2 regions of the Janthinobacterium algoris genome follow, and region 1 is predicted to be linked to the other one. Evidence: predicted binding sites of a transcription regulator. Region 1 holds the regulator's gene; the other holds the start of a gene.
The links. The regulator sigma-54, encoded in region 1, starts transcription at its own class of promoters, with help from an activator protein. The targets are predictions, from matches to a motif close to TGGCANGNAANCTGCTTT.
Positions count from the first base shown of each region.

Region 2: a site for sigma-54 is predicted at 5,068-5,085, ahead of ACQ4W7_RS12630 (PEP-CTERM sorting domain-containing protein). Genes of this name have one in related genera too.

Region 1 covers NZ_JBNYXZ010000010.1:187,634-195,105, reverse strand. The annotation lists gene ACQ4W7_RS16795 (cation:proton antiporter domain-containing protein) at 1-911, opposite strand, end outside; gene ACQ4W7_RS16790 (KpsF/GutQ family sugar-phosphate isomerase) at 1,020-2,030, shown strand; gene ACQ4W7_RS16785 (KdsC family phosphatase) at 2,030-2,563, shown strand; gene lptC (LPS export ABC transporter periplasmic protein LptC) at 2,609-3,220, shown strand; gene lptA (lipopolysaccharide transport periplasmic protein LptA) at 3,246-3,827, shown strand; gene lptB (LPS export ABC transporter ATP-binding protein) at 3,827-4,582, shown strand; gene ACQ4W7_RS16765 (RNA polymerase factor sigma-54) at 4,587-6,065, shown strand; gene hpf (ribosome hibernation-promoting factor, HPF/YfiA family) at 6,135-6,494, shown strand; gene ACQ4W7_RS16755 (enoyl-CoA hydratase/isomerase family protein) at 6,752-7,472, shown strand, end outside.
Region 2 covers NZ_JBNYXZ010000007.1:149,332-156,803, reverse strand. The annotation lists gene ACQ4W7_RS12660 (head GIN domain-containing protein) at 1-540, shown strand, start outside; gene ACQ4W7_RS12655 (YaeQ family protein) at 601-1,143, opposite strand; gene purU (formyltetrahydrofolate deformylase) at 1,194-2,075, opposite strand; gene ACQ4W7_RS12645 (phasin family protein) at 2,422-2,934, shown strand; gene ACQ4W7_RS12640 (KGG domain-containing protein) at 2,970-3,371, shown strand; gene ACQ4W7_RS12635 (YgjP-like metallopeptidase domain-containing protein) at 3,534-4,046, shown strand; gene ACQ4W7_RS12630 (PEP-CTERM sorting domain-containing protein) at 4,209-4,802, opposite strand; gene ACQ4W7_RS12625 (LOG family protein) at 5,128-5,673, opposite strand; gene ACQ4W7_RS12620 (tetratricopeptide repeat protein) at 5,685-6,458, opposite strand; gene ACQ4W7_RS12615 (TetR/AcrR family transcriptional regulator) at 6,500-7,171, opposite strand; gene ACQ4W7_RS12610 (phasin family protein) at 7,311-7,472, opposite strand, start outside.

The sequences.
Region 1 (7,472 bases):
AGCAAGACGAGCCACCAGTTGTCGAGCACGACGCGGATATTGAGCAGCATGCCGACGGTGATGAAGAATAGGCCCAGCAGCACGTCGCGGAACGGCTTGATATCCTCTTCCACCTGGTGCTTGAATTCCGTCTCGGAAATGAGCATGCCGGCAACAAACGCCCCCAGGGCCAGCGATAGCCCGGCCCGTTCCGTGATCCAGGCCGCGCCCAGCGTAATCAAGAGCAGGTTGAGCATGAACAATTCTTGTGAGCGGCGCTTGGCGACGATGGTCAGCCAGCCCCGCACCAGCTTCTGGCCGATGAACAAGAGCAAAATGAGTACGACCAAGGCCTTGCCGCCCGCCCAGGCCAGGGTTTCGGCCAGGTTGTCCGAATCGCGCGTGAGGGCGGGAATCAGGATCAGCAGGGGCACCACGGCCAAGTCCTGGAACAGCAGGATGCCGATGATCTTGCGGCCGTGTTCGCTTTCCAGCTCCAGCCGTTCCGTGAGCATTTTCGAGACGATGGCCGTCGACGACATGGCCAGCGCGCCACCCAGGGCGAAGGCGGCTTGCCAGCTCAGGTGGATGTAGGCGGACAGGTAGCGCCCGACGAACCAGCCGAAGACGACGGTGGCGACGATGGTGGTGACCACCTGCGCCATGCCAAGGCCGAAGACGATGCGCCGCATGGCGAGGAACCTGGGCAGAGAGAATTCGAGCCCGATGGAAAACATCAGGAAGACGACGCCGAACTCGGCCAGGGTGTGGCTGGCCTCGTTTTCCGCTGCCAGGCCCAGCGCGTGGGGGCCGATGACGATGCCGACGGCCAGGTAGCCCAGCATGGGCGGCAAATGCAACATTCTGAAAGCGACCACGCCCAGCACGGCGCTGCCGAGTAACATCAGGGTCAGTTCAAGCGAGGAAAACATGGGTTGCCCGGTACGGTCAATGGAAATCGTTGTTTGTTGTGACTGGCAAGTTTTTTGCTTTCCTAATTCGTTTATACTTTGGGCATGAGTGTAACCCATGAAAAAACAATGCTGAAAGCTTTTGATCGAATTGACATGCAAGTGACGACCGAGCGCGCCGTCGCGCTGGCCCGTACCACCTTGCAGATCGAGTCCGACGCCATCGTTGCGCTGCACACGCGCCTGGCCACGGACGACAGCGTGGGCCGCGCCGTGGCGATGTTGTTGCAATGCAAGGGACGCGTCGTCGTCTCCGGCATCGGCAAGTCCGGCCATATCGCGCGCAAGATTGCCGCCACCCTCGCTTCCACCGGCACCCCGGCCCTGTTCGTGCATCCGGCCGAAGCGGCCCATGGCGACCTGGGCATGGTCACCTCGGAAGATGCTTTTATTGCCATATCGTACTCCGGCGAATCGTCGGAACTGATGGCCATCATGCCCGTCGTCAAGCGTATGGGCGGCGTGCTCATTTCCATGACGGGTAAACCGAACTCCAGCCTGGCCCAGTTGGCCGACGTACACCTGGATATTTCTGTTGAGAAAGAAGCCTGTCCGCTGAACCTGGCGCCGACGGCCAGCACCACCGTGACCCTGGCCCTGGGCGATGCGATCGCCGTGGCCTTGCTCGACTTGCGCGGCTTCAAGGAAGAAGATTTCGCCCGCTCGCATCCTGGCGGCGCCCTGGGCCGTCGCCTGCTGACGCATGTGCATGACGTCATGCGCAGCGGCGAACGGGTGCCCAAGGTAGCCGTGGACGCGTCCTTGCTGCAGGCGCTGGAAGAAATGACGAAGAAGGGCATGGGCATGACGGCCGTCGTCGATGCGAATGACCGCCCTGTGGGCGTGTTCACCGATGGCGACTTGCGCCGCATGTTCGAGCGCGTGCAGGATTTCACGCAAGTGGCGATCCGCGACGTCATGCATGCGCAGCCGCGCAGCATCGCGCCCGAGCGCCTGGCCGTCGACGCCGTGGCCGTGATGGAGCAGTTCCGCATCAACCAGATGTTGGTCGTCGATGCCGACGGCAAGCTGGTGGGCGCCCTGCATATTCATGATCTGACGCAAGCGAAGGTGATCTGATGGACAGCGTAGCGGACAACTTGGCGCGCGCGGCCAAGGTCAAACTGATGATCTTTGACGTCGATGGCGTGCTCACCGACGGCAGCCTGCATTTCGGCCCGGATGGCGAGATGATGAAAACGTTTAATGTGTATGATGGCCTGGGCATCAAGCTGCTGCAGGAATCGGGCGTGCAGACGGCCATCATCAGCGCGCGCCGCTCGGCCATCACGGCGCGCCGCGCGCAAGACCTGGGCATTACCCATGTGCACCAGGGCGGCCACGACAAGCTGACGCCGTTTCGGGAACTGCTGGCGCTGACGGGCTTGACGGAAGAGCAATGCGGTTATATCGGCGACGATGTCATCGATGCGCCCATCCTGCGCCGCGTGGGCTTTGCCGTCAGCGTGCCGGGCGGGCGTCCGGAAGTGCAGGGACTGGCGCACCATGTGACGCAGGCCGGCGGCGGCCGCGGCGCGGTGCGCGAGATCTGTGAATTCCTGCTGCGCGCCCAGGACAACTATGCGCGCGTCATGGCGCCGTTCCTGGAGTGAGGCGCATTGCCATGCCGCCAGTGAGATTTGAAAGAGTGAAATCCTATGCGTAAGCCAGGAGGCGCCCATCGCTGGCGCATGATTTTTACCGTGCTGGGGGCCGTCGTCTTTGCGCTGGGCAGTTTTTGGCTGTTGGAAGTGATGAACAAGAATGCCCAGGACATCACGGCCAGCAAGCATCTGGATGAGCCAGACTATTTCATCACCAATTTCAGCCTGGTGCGCATGGACTTGACGGGCAAGCCCAGCTATATCGTATCGGGCACCAAGCTCACGCATTATCCGCTGGACGATTCATCCGATATCGACCAGCCCTTCGTACGCAAGCTCACGCCAGGCATGCCGCCGATGAACATGAATGCGGAATTGGCGCATATCGACCAGGACAATACCCGGCTGCAACTGCACCGCAATGTCGTGATCGACCGCGTGGCCAGTCCGAAGGCGCAGAAACTGACAGTCAAGACGGAAGCGCTGACGGTGTTCCCGGATGAGGAAAGAATGGAAACGGACGTGCCCGTCGATATCCTGACGGGCGCCTCGCGCATCAATGGCATCGGCATGAAGGCCAATAACGCTACCGGCGTGGTGGAAGTGCAGAATGCGCTGCGCATGGTCCTCCCGCCGAAACCGCGCCCGGCCGCGGCGGCAAAATGACAGAATGAAACAAGGAAACCATACTATGAAGAACATCTTGCTGTTGACCGTATTTTCTCTGGCCATGATGGGCGTGGCGCATGCCGAGAAGGCCGATTCCGAGAAGGAAGCCGTCATCACGGCACGTAGCGGCCATGTCGATGACGTCAAACAGGTGCGTACCCTGACGGGCGACGTCGTGCTGGTCAAGGGTACTTTGACCATGAAGGCGGGCCGGGCCCTGATCACGGAAGATCCGCAAGGCTACCAGTTCATTACCTTCTGGGCCGATCCCGGCAAGCTGGCCACCTTCCGCCAGAAGCGCGATGGCGCGGGCGATCTGTGGGTCGAAGGCGAAGCGGAGCGCGTGGAATACGACAACAAGACGGAAGTGGTGAAACTGTTTTCCAAAGCCAAGCTGACGCGCCTGGAAGGCACAAAAGTCACTGACGTGGCCAATGGCGCCTTCATCTCATATGACAGCCGCAAGGAAGTGTTTGCGATGGAAAACTCCGACAGCGGCACCAGTACCGCGGATGGCGGCAGCGTGCGCATGGTGATCCAGCCGAAGACCAAGGCACCGGCGGCGGAGAAAGCGCCGGCCACGCCTGCGCCAGGAAAGAAATAATGGACAATACTCGTTGCGGCAGCACCCTGATCGTTCGCGGGCTGCAAAAAACCTATGGCAAGCGGCAAGTCGTACATGATGTTTCGCTGCAAGTCGAATGCGGCGAAGTGGTCGGGCTATTGGGTCCGAACGGCGCCGGCAAGACCACCTCGTTCTACATGATCGTCGGCCTGGTGCCGTCGGACGGCGGCAGCATCGATATCAGCGGCGTGGACATTTCCCGCCTGCCGATCCACCGCCGCGCGCAGATGGGCCTGTCGTATCTGCCGCAGGAAGCATCCGTGTTTCGCAAGCTGACGGTGGAAGACAATATCCGCGCCGTGCTGGAAATCCAGACCGTCGAAGGCCGTCCCCTGAAGAAGGCCGAGATCGAGGAGCGCCTGGATAAATTGCTGGCCGACTTGCAGATTGAAAAGTTGCGCGAGAACCAGGCGCTGTCCCTGTCGGGCGGCGAGCGGCGCCGCGTGGAAATCGCCCGCGCGCTGGCCACCGACCCGCGTTTCGTGCTGCTCGACGAGCCGTTCGCCGGTGTCGACCCCATCGCCGTGATCGAGATCCAGCGTATCGTGCGCTTCTTGAAGGAGCGCAATATCGGCGTCCTCATCACCGATCATAATGTGCGCGAGACGCTGGGTATCTGCGACCGTGCCTACATTATTAACCAGGGCTCGGTGCTGGCGTCAGGACGCCCCGACGACATCATCGCGAACGAGTCGGTACGCCGGGTCTATCTGGGCGAACACTTCCGCATGTGAGCCAATGAAACAATCATTGCAGCTGCGCACTTCGCAGCACCTGGCACTGACGCCGCAGTTGCAGCAATCGATACGCCTGTTGCAATTGTCTACCCTGGAATTGCACCAGGAACTAGAGCAATTACTGACGGACAATCCCTTGCTCGAGCGCCTCGACGATCCGCTCGACCGTTCGCTGCGCCTGCTGTCCGATGGCGCCTTGAGTTCCACGGCCGCGCCGGCCGATGCACCGCCCCAGCCGCCAAGCCAGGAGGCGCCTGCAGCGCCGGCCGAAGCGGAGACCTTTGATGGCGAGGCTGGCGACAGCCCGGCCGCAGCGGATGGCGGCGACAGCGATTGGAGCGAGGCGAGCCGGGGCAAGGCGCCCGACGACGAAGATTCGCGCCCGCAACTTGAAGCCCATCACTGCACCCTGCGCGAACATTTGATGGAGCAGATGCGCGTGACGGTGCTCGAATTGCGCGACCGCGCGCTGGTCGAGCTGATCATTGACGCGCTCGACGACAATGGCTACCTGGAAGAGTCGCTCGACGACATCCTGGCACGCCTGCCGCAAGAGCTGGAAATCGACGCCGACGAGTTGCGCACGGCCTTGTCCCTGCTGCAAAGTTTCGATCCGCCCGGCGTGGGCGCGCGCAATGCGTCCGAATGCCTTGCCTTGCAAATCAAGCGTTTGCCGCATATCGCCATGGTGACGCGGCGCATGGCCCTCGTCATCGTGGAAAAGCACCTGGCCTGGTTTGCCCAGCGCGATTTCAACAAGCTGAAAAAAGCCCTCGATTGCGACGAGGAAGACTTGCGCGAAGCGCAGACCGTGATTCGCCAGTGCAATCCGCATCCGGGTGCCGTCTTCGCCTCAGATGTGTCCGATTACGTGGTGCCCGACGTCGTCGTCAAGCGCGCGCGCAATGGCTGGCAAGTCACCCTGAACAACGACGTCATGCCGCGCCTGCGCGTCAACGCCATGTACGCCAACTTGCTCAAGCAGGGCAAAGGTGAGGGCGCCATGGGCGCACAGTTGCAGGAAGCCAAGTGGCTGATCAAGAATATGCGCCAGCGCTTTGACACGATCTTGCGCGTGGCGCAGGCGATAGTAGAAAGACAAAAGAACTTTTTCTCGCATGGGGCCGTTGCCATGCGCCCCCTTGTGCTCCGTGAAATAGCTGATACACTGGGTTTACACGAGAGTACTATCTCGCGGGTAACAACTCAAAAGTACATGCTGACCCCGCATGGCATGTTTGAGTTGAAATATTTCTTTGGTAGCCACGTCGCCACCGAAGCGGGGGGCGAAGCGTCATCGACGGCGATACGGGCATTGATCGTGCAACTGACAGGAGCAGAAGACCCTAAAAATCCTTTATCCGACAGTAAGATTGCGGACATGCTGGGGGAACAAGGCATGGTGATTGCGCGACGTACTGTTGCCAAATACCGGGAAGCGTTGAAAATTCCGCCAGTGAGCCTGCGTAAGTGTTTGTAAGTTTTTTTCGGTTCCTCTGCGGGCCGGAGTCGATGGACCGCACGAACCCGATCATCTTTAGGAGTGTGTATGAATCTCACCATCAGCGGACATCATCTCGAAGTCACACCAGCCATCCGTGAATACGTACAAACGAAGCTGGAACGCGTGAAACGTCATTTCGATCAAGTCATCGATATTGCCGTGATTCTGACCGTGGATAACCTCAAAGAGAAAGAAAAACGTCAAAAGGCTGAAGTCAACCTGCGTCTGAGTGGCAAGACCGTCTACGTGGAAAGCCTGGGGCAAGACCTGTATGCCGCGATTGATACCCTGATCGACAAGTTGGACAGGCAAGTGATGAAGTACAAAACCAAAGTGCAAGGGCACGGTAAAGAGGCGATCAAGCATCTGCCAGACAACTCGGACGAAGAATTCGCCGCCGCCTAAGAACACCAAAAAACCTACTGCGCGTCGCGATTTGCGGCCTCCGATGCTTACTGTGCATATGCACAGCTCCGCTTCTCAGCCACAACTCACATCCGCTCGCTACGGTTTTCCCACGTGTTCTACGGCCTGCGACTTTGAACCGGTTGTGATCAACTAAGGGCGCACATTGCGCCCTTTTTTGCGCCCGGACCTGTCAAACGCAATATTCCCCTCGCAAGCGCTAGAATGTTCCCGTTCTCACTTTTTTTCATTTTGCCATGAGCGACTTCGTCCAGACCTCCATTCGCAACCGCACGGGCCACATCGTGCTCGACCGCCCGAAAGCCTTGAATTCCTTGTCGCTGGACATGGTGCGCGCGCTGAGCGCGGCTTTGCTGGCCTGGCGCTACGATCCGCAGGTGGACGCCGTCGTGATCCGTTCCAGTAGTGAAAAAGCCCTGTGCGCCGGCGGCGACATCCGTTTCTTTTACGATGCGGGCCTGGCCACGCCGCAAGGCGGCAGTGCCCAACTGGAAGATTTCTTTACGGAAGAATATGCCTTAAATCATTTAATTCATTTCTATCCGAAACCGTATATCGCCGTGCTGGATGGCGTGGTGATGGGCGGCGGCATGGGCGTGGCGCAAGCCGGGCCAGGCAACCGCCTGCGCATCGTCACGGGCCGCACGCGCATGGCCATGCCGGAAGTCAATATTGGCTTGTTCCCGGACGTGGGCGGCAGCTATTTTCTTTCCCGCCTGGCGGGCCAGCTGGGCCTGTACCTGGGCTTGACGGGTTTGACGATCAACGCGGCCGATGCCCTGTACACGGGCCTGGCCGATGTGTACCTGCCTGAGGCGCACATGGGGGCGCTGTTGGACCTGTTCGAATCGACGCCGGGTGAGGCCTTGCCGGTGGCCATCAAGGCGCTGGCGGCACCGTTCCAGGCCGAGGCGGGCGCTTCTGTCTTGGCCGCGGCGCGCGCGGCGCTGGACCGCC
Region 2 (7,472 bases), on a different contig from region 1:
ATCGAGGCCGATGACAATATCCTGCCGCTGATCGAGACGGCGGTGGAAAACGGCACCTTGCGCATCCGCCCCGCCAAGCGCAACGCCAACTTCCGCCAAAGCAGCCTGACCATCGTGATCCAGGCGCGCCAGGTGGAGCGCATCAGCGTGGGCGGCTCGGGCAACATCACCGCAACGGGCTTGCGCGCCGAGAAGCTGCGCTTCGACGTGGGCGGCTCCGGCTCCATCAACGCGCGCGAACTCGACAGCCGCATGGTGTCCGTGGCCATCGGCGGCAGCGGCAACTTCAAGGCCAGCGGCAAGACGGAGCAGCTGACAGCATCGATCGGCGGCTCGGGCAATATCCAGGCGGGCCGCCTGACCGCGCGCGAGGTGCAGGTCAGCATCGGCGGCTCGGGCGAGGCGGAAGTGTGGGCCAAGGATGACTTGAGCATCAGCATCGGCGGCTCGGGCGAAGTGAGCTATTACGGCGATCCGCGCATCAGCCGCAGCATGCAGCGTTCGAGCAGCATCAAGCGCCTGGGCAGCGCGCCCAATTAAATGCCTGCAATGACAAAAGCCCGGAGCGCTCCGGGCTTTTTGCGTTTCAAACGCTCAAAATCAGCGTGCCGGCTTCACCGGTTCGCGGTCGATCAAGACCGTGTTGACGCTGTCGGTCAGCCAGATCTGGCCATCCTGGATCGTGCATTGCAGCTGCATGCTGCGCTGCGCCAGCTTGCTCATGTCTTGCGCCGCCTCGGATGGCAGGTTGATCACGGTCAAGTTCTTCGCCCGCTCCAGCTTGTTCGCTATCTGCTTCCACCAGATGTGGCTGGTTGCACCATAGCTGTAGACGATCACCTGTTCTGAACGGCCGCAGGCCTTCAGGATGCGTTTTTCGTCGGGCTGGCCCACTTCGATCCATAGCTGGATGGCGCCAGTCAAGTCTTTCTGCCACAGGTCGGGCTCTTCCGTGTCGAACAAGCCCTTGGTAAACGTCAGCGCTTCGTCGGCGTGGATGGCGAACGCCAGCAGGCGCACCATCATGCGCTCGTCTGTTTCGGACGGGTGGCGCGCCAGGGTCAGCGCGTGATCCTGGTAGTAGTTGCGGTCCATGTCGGCGATCTGCAGATCGGCTTTGAAAATTGTTGCTTTAAGGGCCATCGTGTTTCTGTCTCGGTAAAGTGGATGTCAATATTGTACGGGCGACGGGATCAGCGGAATACCACGGTCTTATCGCCATTTTTCAGGATGCGGTGCTCGACGAACCATTTCACGGCGCGTGCCAGCACCACGCACTCGACGTCGCGGCCGATGGCCGTCAGGGTTTCGGTATCCATCGCATGGTCGACGCGCTCGACATCCTGCTCGATGATGGGGCCTTCATCGAGGTCGCCCGTGACGAAATGGGCCGTCGCGCCGATCAGCTTGACGCCGCGGTGGTGCGCCTGCGCGTACGGCTTGGCGCCCTTGAAGCTGGGCAGGAAGGAGTGATGGATATTGATGGCGCGGCCGTCGAGCGCCTGGCACAGGCCGGGCGACAGGATTTGCATGTAGCGCGCCAGCACCACCAGGTCGATCTTGTGCGTGTCCATCAACTCGATGATCTTCGCTTCCTGCGCCAGCTTGGCCGCTTCCGGCGCACCGGCCGCCAGCGGCAGGTGGTGGAAGGGAATATTGTAGCTGGCCGCCAGCTGGTAGAACTCCATGTGGTTCGAAACAATGGCGGGAATTTCCACGTTCAGCAAGCCGCTCTTGTAGCGGAACAGCAAATCGTTCAGGCAATGGCCGATCTTCGACACCATCAGCATCACGCGCGGCTTGACGCGCGCATCGTGCAATTGGCCATGGAATTGGCCATTGAGCTGCATGACTTGCGACAAGTCGGCGAAGTCGCTGCGCAGCTGGGCGTCGCTGACGGCGCCGTCTTCCAGCGCGAAATGCACACGCATGAAGAACAGCTGCGATTCCTGGTCGCCGAACTGGGCGGAATCGAGGATGTTGCAGCCGTGTTCGGCCAGGAAGCCGGACACGCGGTGCACGATGCCGCGCTGGTCCAGGCAAGACAGGGTCAGGATATATTCGGGATGCGTCATGGTCGCGGAATAAGGCAAAAAAAGGTGGGCTATGCTCGGCTCAGCCACGCGCGCCGGCCATCGGCTGCGCTGCCGCGAGCCGGCTATTGTCGCACGGCCGGGCCTGTAAGCCGGCATTTTCCACACAAGCTGCATGGCTGCCAGCGACGGCAAGCCGATTCCGGTTCATTTGATCTGGCGCAAAGTCATCGCGATTTCCCGCCTGCCAAGCGCCATTCTCGCGCCAAACCGGCATCCGGCGTGGAACCTGGCACGCCATCTGGCGTCTATCTCTTTGCTTGTTTCAGCACACGTCGCATCCGGTACACCGGGTGTTTCTCGGACCAGATTTTCATTGAGGTAGAACATGTTCACCAACAGTATCCCCCAAAGTCTCAGCCCCGCCCTGAAGTCCCACCTGGAGACCCAGTGCAATTTCGCCACAGAACTATCGCGCAAACTGTTCGATACGACGCAGCAATTGGGCGAGCTGCATCTGCGGCTGGCGCAAGACCTGCTACAGGAATGGAACAGCGCCAGCCAGCAACTGCTGTGCGCGCGCGACGCGGGCGAGTTCATGTCGCTGGCCGCTGCCCAGGTGCAGCCGGGCAGCAACAAGCTACGCCAGTACCAGCAGCAACTCGGCAACCTCGTCGCCAGCGCCCATGTCGAGATGAACCGCACGGCAGAGAACCACCTGCCCGAAGCCAGCCGTACAGCCGTGGCTTTCGCCGATGAAGTGGTACGCAAGACGGCCGAAGAAACGGAAAAAGCCACACAGCGCCAGCGTGAAATCATCGAAAAAATGCACGCCACGGGACGCCACGATGGTGCAGGCCGCAGCCACGAGACCGGCAAGCAATCCGATCAGGCGCATTGAGCATCTGATTCCCACTCGACAGCAAGGAGAGCGACATGGCTAACAGTAATGAGCAGGGCAAAGGCGCTGGCAACACCCAGAAAGCCAGCGAATCGGGCAACGCCAAAGGCACAAGCAAACGCGGTTTCGCCGCCATGAACGAAGAGCAGCAACGCGAAATTGCCAGCAAGGGCGGTCAGGCAGCCCATCAAAAGGGCACGGCGCATGAATTCGACTCGGAAGAGGCACGCCGGGCCGGGCAAAAAGGTGGTGAAGCCGTCAGCCGCAACCGCGAACACATGGCGGAAATCGGCAGAAAAGGTGGCGAAAGCCGACAATCGGCCCAGCGCGCCAATGAAAGCCGCAACAGTAGCACGGCACGCAGCGGCAGCGCCGAGCAGCAAGCCAGGGCGAGCCGGCAAGGCAGCAAGGACGAGGACGAGGACGACAGGGGCTAGGGCTAGGGCTAGGACTGACCAGGCTGACCTGCGCGCGCCGCTTGACGGTGGCACGGGGCGCGCGCAGGCGGCCCCGTGAAGGGTTGGCACAGCGCGGGGCGCAGCGGTATGGTACATTCTCGCCTTACTGACACCTCCGCGCCCCACCCCGCCCGCCCCCGCATGCAGCCATCCCTGAAATACCTGAGCGCCTATTCCGAACAAACGCAAGCGCAAGTGCAACAACTGATCGCGCAAGACAAGCTGGGCGAAGTCCTGTTAAAACGCTACCCGAACGCGCACGATGTGCGCAACGACAAAGCGCTGTACCAGTACGTGCAAGACTTGAAGAATGAATTCCTGCGCAATGCCGAGCCCATCAACAAGGTGGCATTCGACAGCAAGATCCATGTGATCCAGCATGCGTTGGGCTTGCATACCTCGATCTCGCGCGTGCAAGGCGGCAAGCTCAAGGCCAAGCATGAAATCCGCGTGGCCACCATGTTCAAGGAAGTGCCGCTTGAATTCCTGCGCATGATCGCCGTACACGAACTGGCGCATGTGAAAGAAAAGCAACATGACAAGGCGTTCTACAAGCTGTGCACGTATATGGAACCGCAATACCACCAGTACGAATTCGACGTGCGCCTGTACCTGACGCAGCTCGACCTGTCGGGCCAGCGCCTGTGGTCGTGATGCGCTCCTAACAGAAGCCCCCAGCAGTTGCACCGGGGGCTCTGTTTGCGTGCGCCAGCCTGTCAGCATAGCAACCTGGTAACACTGGCGGCTTATACGTATGCGCATAGGCGCGTAGGCGCGTAGGCGCCGGCGTGGCCGGCACCCTGCTCAAGTTCAGGTTCAGGCGGCGTTCTTGCGGCGGCGCAGGAAGGCCAGCAGACCCAGTCCGCCCAGCAGCATGCCGTACGTGGCCGGTTCCGGCACGGCGCTCACACTGGCGGCGATATTATCGACCTGGAAGGTGTGCAAGGCGCCTTCCTTCCACGATGCCGACAACAGATTGTTGAAGCCCGTAAACGTGTAATCGCTGAAAGTATGGCTGCCATCGAGACTGAAGGTCTGGGTCACCGTGCCGCCGCCTACCTGACGGCCGATGAACGTCACGTCGTAGGAGCCAGGCAAGCTCACGAAGTCCGCCAGGCTGATCGAGCTCAGCGAGAAGGCTGCGCCGTCGGTGCGGCTCATGGTTGTTCTCGACAAGAATGTGGCACCAAGGCCCGCCGAACCCGCATAGGCAAAATTGCTTTGATGCGCAGAACTCAACAGGCCCAAGAAGCTGCTGTCGAAATCGTAGCCGCCTTCGGAATAGGAGTTGAAGACGGAACCGAAGATGCCGGGGTGTTCCAGCGCATCGAAGCCGATGGTGGTGGTTTGTGCGTGGGCGCCGCCAGCGGCGAGAAGGGCGGCGACAGCGGTCGCCCGCAAGAGGGTCATAGGTTTCAAAATAGCATCCTTTCGAGATGATGAAGTAGCGTGGCTGTGGCAACTTGAAGCAGATCGGCACCTTTTTTTGGGAGTCTGTACAACACTCGTCGGTGTCCGATATTCCTAACTTTTGAACAATGCCAGTAGACCACACTCATGCATAAAATGCATTTTCATTTTCAAAAAAACATGCCAAATAAAAAATATTGTAGCTATATTTTTATTAATTGATTTGTTGAGCTTAATCAATTTTCCCGTGCAGAAATAAAAAAGCCATGCACTTTCCAGGGCATGGCTGTATTGCATTGCATTGCATTACATTGCATTGACGACGCTAGGGCGCGCACTCCTTCAGGCGCTGCACCAGCGCCGCAGGATCGGCTTCGGCGTTCAGGAAAGCCGCGTGCTGCGGGCGGATGAAGCCCTGCTCCCTGCCATTTTCCACGAAGGCCAGCAAGCCATCATAAAAACGGTCCACATTGAGCAAGCCGATGGGCTTGGCGTGCAAGCCCAGCTGGGCCCACGTGAGCATCTCGAACAACTCTTCCAGGGTGCCATAGCCGCCGGGCATGGCGATGAAGGCATCGGACAGGCTGGCCATCATCGCCTTGCGCTCATGCATGTCCTTCACGATGAACTGGCGCGTCAAGCCCGTGTGGCCCACTTCGCGTTCGACCAGCTGGGTGGGGATCACACCCGTTACCTCGCCGCCCAGGCGCAGCACTTCATCGGCGATCACGCCCATCAGGCCAACCTTGCCGCCGCCATACACCAGTGAAATATTTTCTGCCACCAGCACACGCGCCAATTCACGCGCCGCCACGGCATAGTCCGGCGAGACGCCCGCGTTGGCGCCACAGTACACACATAAAGCCTTGATCACAGTAATCCTTATCCTTTCAATTCATCGATCGCCGCCTCGACCTCGAGGCGTTCCTTGGCGTCCAATGCCACGCAGTCGGCCGCCTTTTCATACAGGGCCAGCGCTTCCGCCAGCTTTTTCTTTCCGTCGAGCATGTTCAAAGCGCGCGCATATTCGCTGTGCGCCAGCGCCGAATAGGGCGTCAGGGCCAGCGCCGTCTTGAAATGCTGGTAGCCGTCTTCCTTGTTGGCGCCGTAGGTCAGGCTGCCGATCATGGCGCCGACCTTGTCGATAATTTCCGTATGATAAATCCCAAACGCGATATGCGCTTCCGCATGCATGGGCGCCACCGTCATCGTGCGGTCCAGGCTGTTGCGCACGCGCGCGCCCATGCCCTGCGCCAGTGCCTTGACGACGGACGTGCCCAGCGCGTAGCGGCCCAGGCTGTAGGCATGCCAGTAGTAGCCGGCCGGGTTGTCCGGCTGCTCGCTCTGCTGACGCTCGCAGCGCTCCGCCACTTCTTCGTACATGTCGAGTTTCTGGCTGTCGTTCACTTCCAGGTGCGTGGCGTAAATGCAGGTCGCCTTGTGCGCCACCGCATAGCCGGGCACGCCAACGGCCAGACCCAGCTTCGCGGCGCGCTCGAAGTCGCCCGCATGGAAGGCCAGCCAGGCCTGCACCAATGCAGAGTGCGTAGGCAAAGGCTCCACATCGCCCGCATGCAGGCGCGCCCAGGCCGCCTCCAGAGTGTGCGGCGTGTAGACATATGCCGCGTCCGGATAGGGAAATTGTTTCCAAGCCATACATGTCTCCTGTAATTAACGACATGGCGCCAGCAGCCGCGTCAGTCATTCTTGAGTTTGGTCACATACTCTTCCGACAGTTTGCGAAACAGCAAATGCGTTTCATTGCGTAAATACGGTCCGATCAGGGACAGCACCTGGTAGCAGCCACGCGCCAGCGCATCGGACATCGATTGCTGCTCGCTGTACTTGCGCGGGTTGCGCACATATTCATACGACAGCCAGTAGGTGGCAACGACCACCATATTCGTCGCCATCGCAGCGACTTCCATGTCCGACGCTTCGAGCGACTGTTCGCTGCGCAAATCTTCGCACAGCTGCGTGGCCACCTTGATCTTGTGCGCCAGGATCAGCTTGAAGTGCAGTTCCAGCTTGCGGTTGCGCGACAGCAAATCATTGAGGTCGCGATAGAAAAAGCGGTAGCGCCAGATCAGTTCGAACATCAGGTGCAAATACAGCCAGACATCCTCGATATTCGAACGGCGCCCGTCAGGCACGGTCAGGATGCGTTCGATTTCCGCCTCGAACTGGACGAAGATCGAATTGACGATGTCGTCCTTGTTACGGAAGTGGTAATACAGATTTCCCGGCGAAATGTTCATCTCTTCCGCAATCACGGTCGTCGTGATATTCGGCTCACCAAACTCATTGAACAGGCGCAGCGACAACTCCAGGATGCGTTCGCGGGTACGGCGTGGTGCTTTTTGTAGCATGGCGGGCAATCTCTCTGTGTTCTGCCGCAAGCATACCACCTAAGATAGCCGTAATGAAACACTCGGCCCCACGGCGCCGGCGAAAAACGCAAGCAAAAAAAAAGCCTGCGCGAGCAGGCTGGAGGCATGCTGCACCAACTCAGGCCGGCGCCGCTTTTTTCTTCGCCGCCGCGCTCGCAGCAGGCTTGCTCACTGGCTTGCTCGCTGAATTGCTCACTGGCTTGGCTGCGGCGCGCGGCGCGGCCCTGGCTACCGGCTTGGCCGGTGACCTGGCGACGGCTGCTTTCGGCGCGGCTTTCGG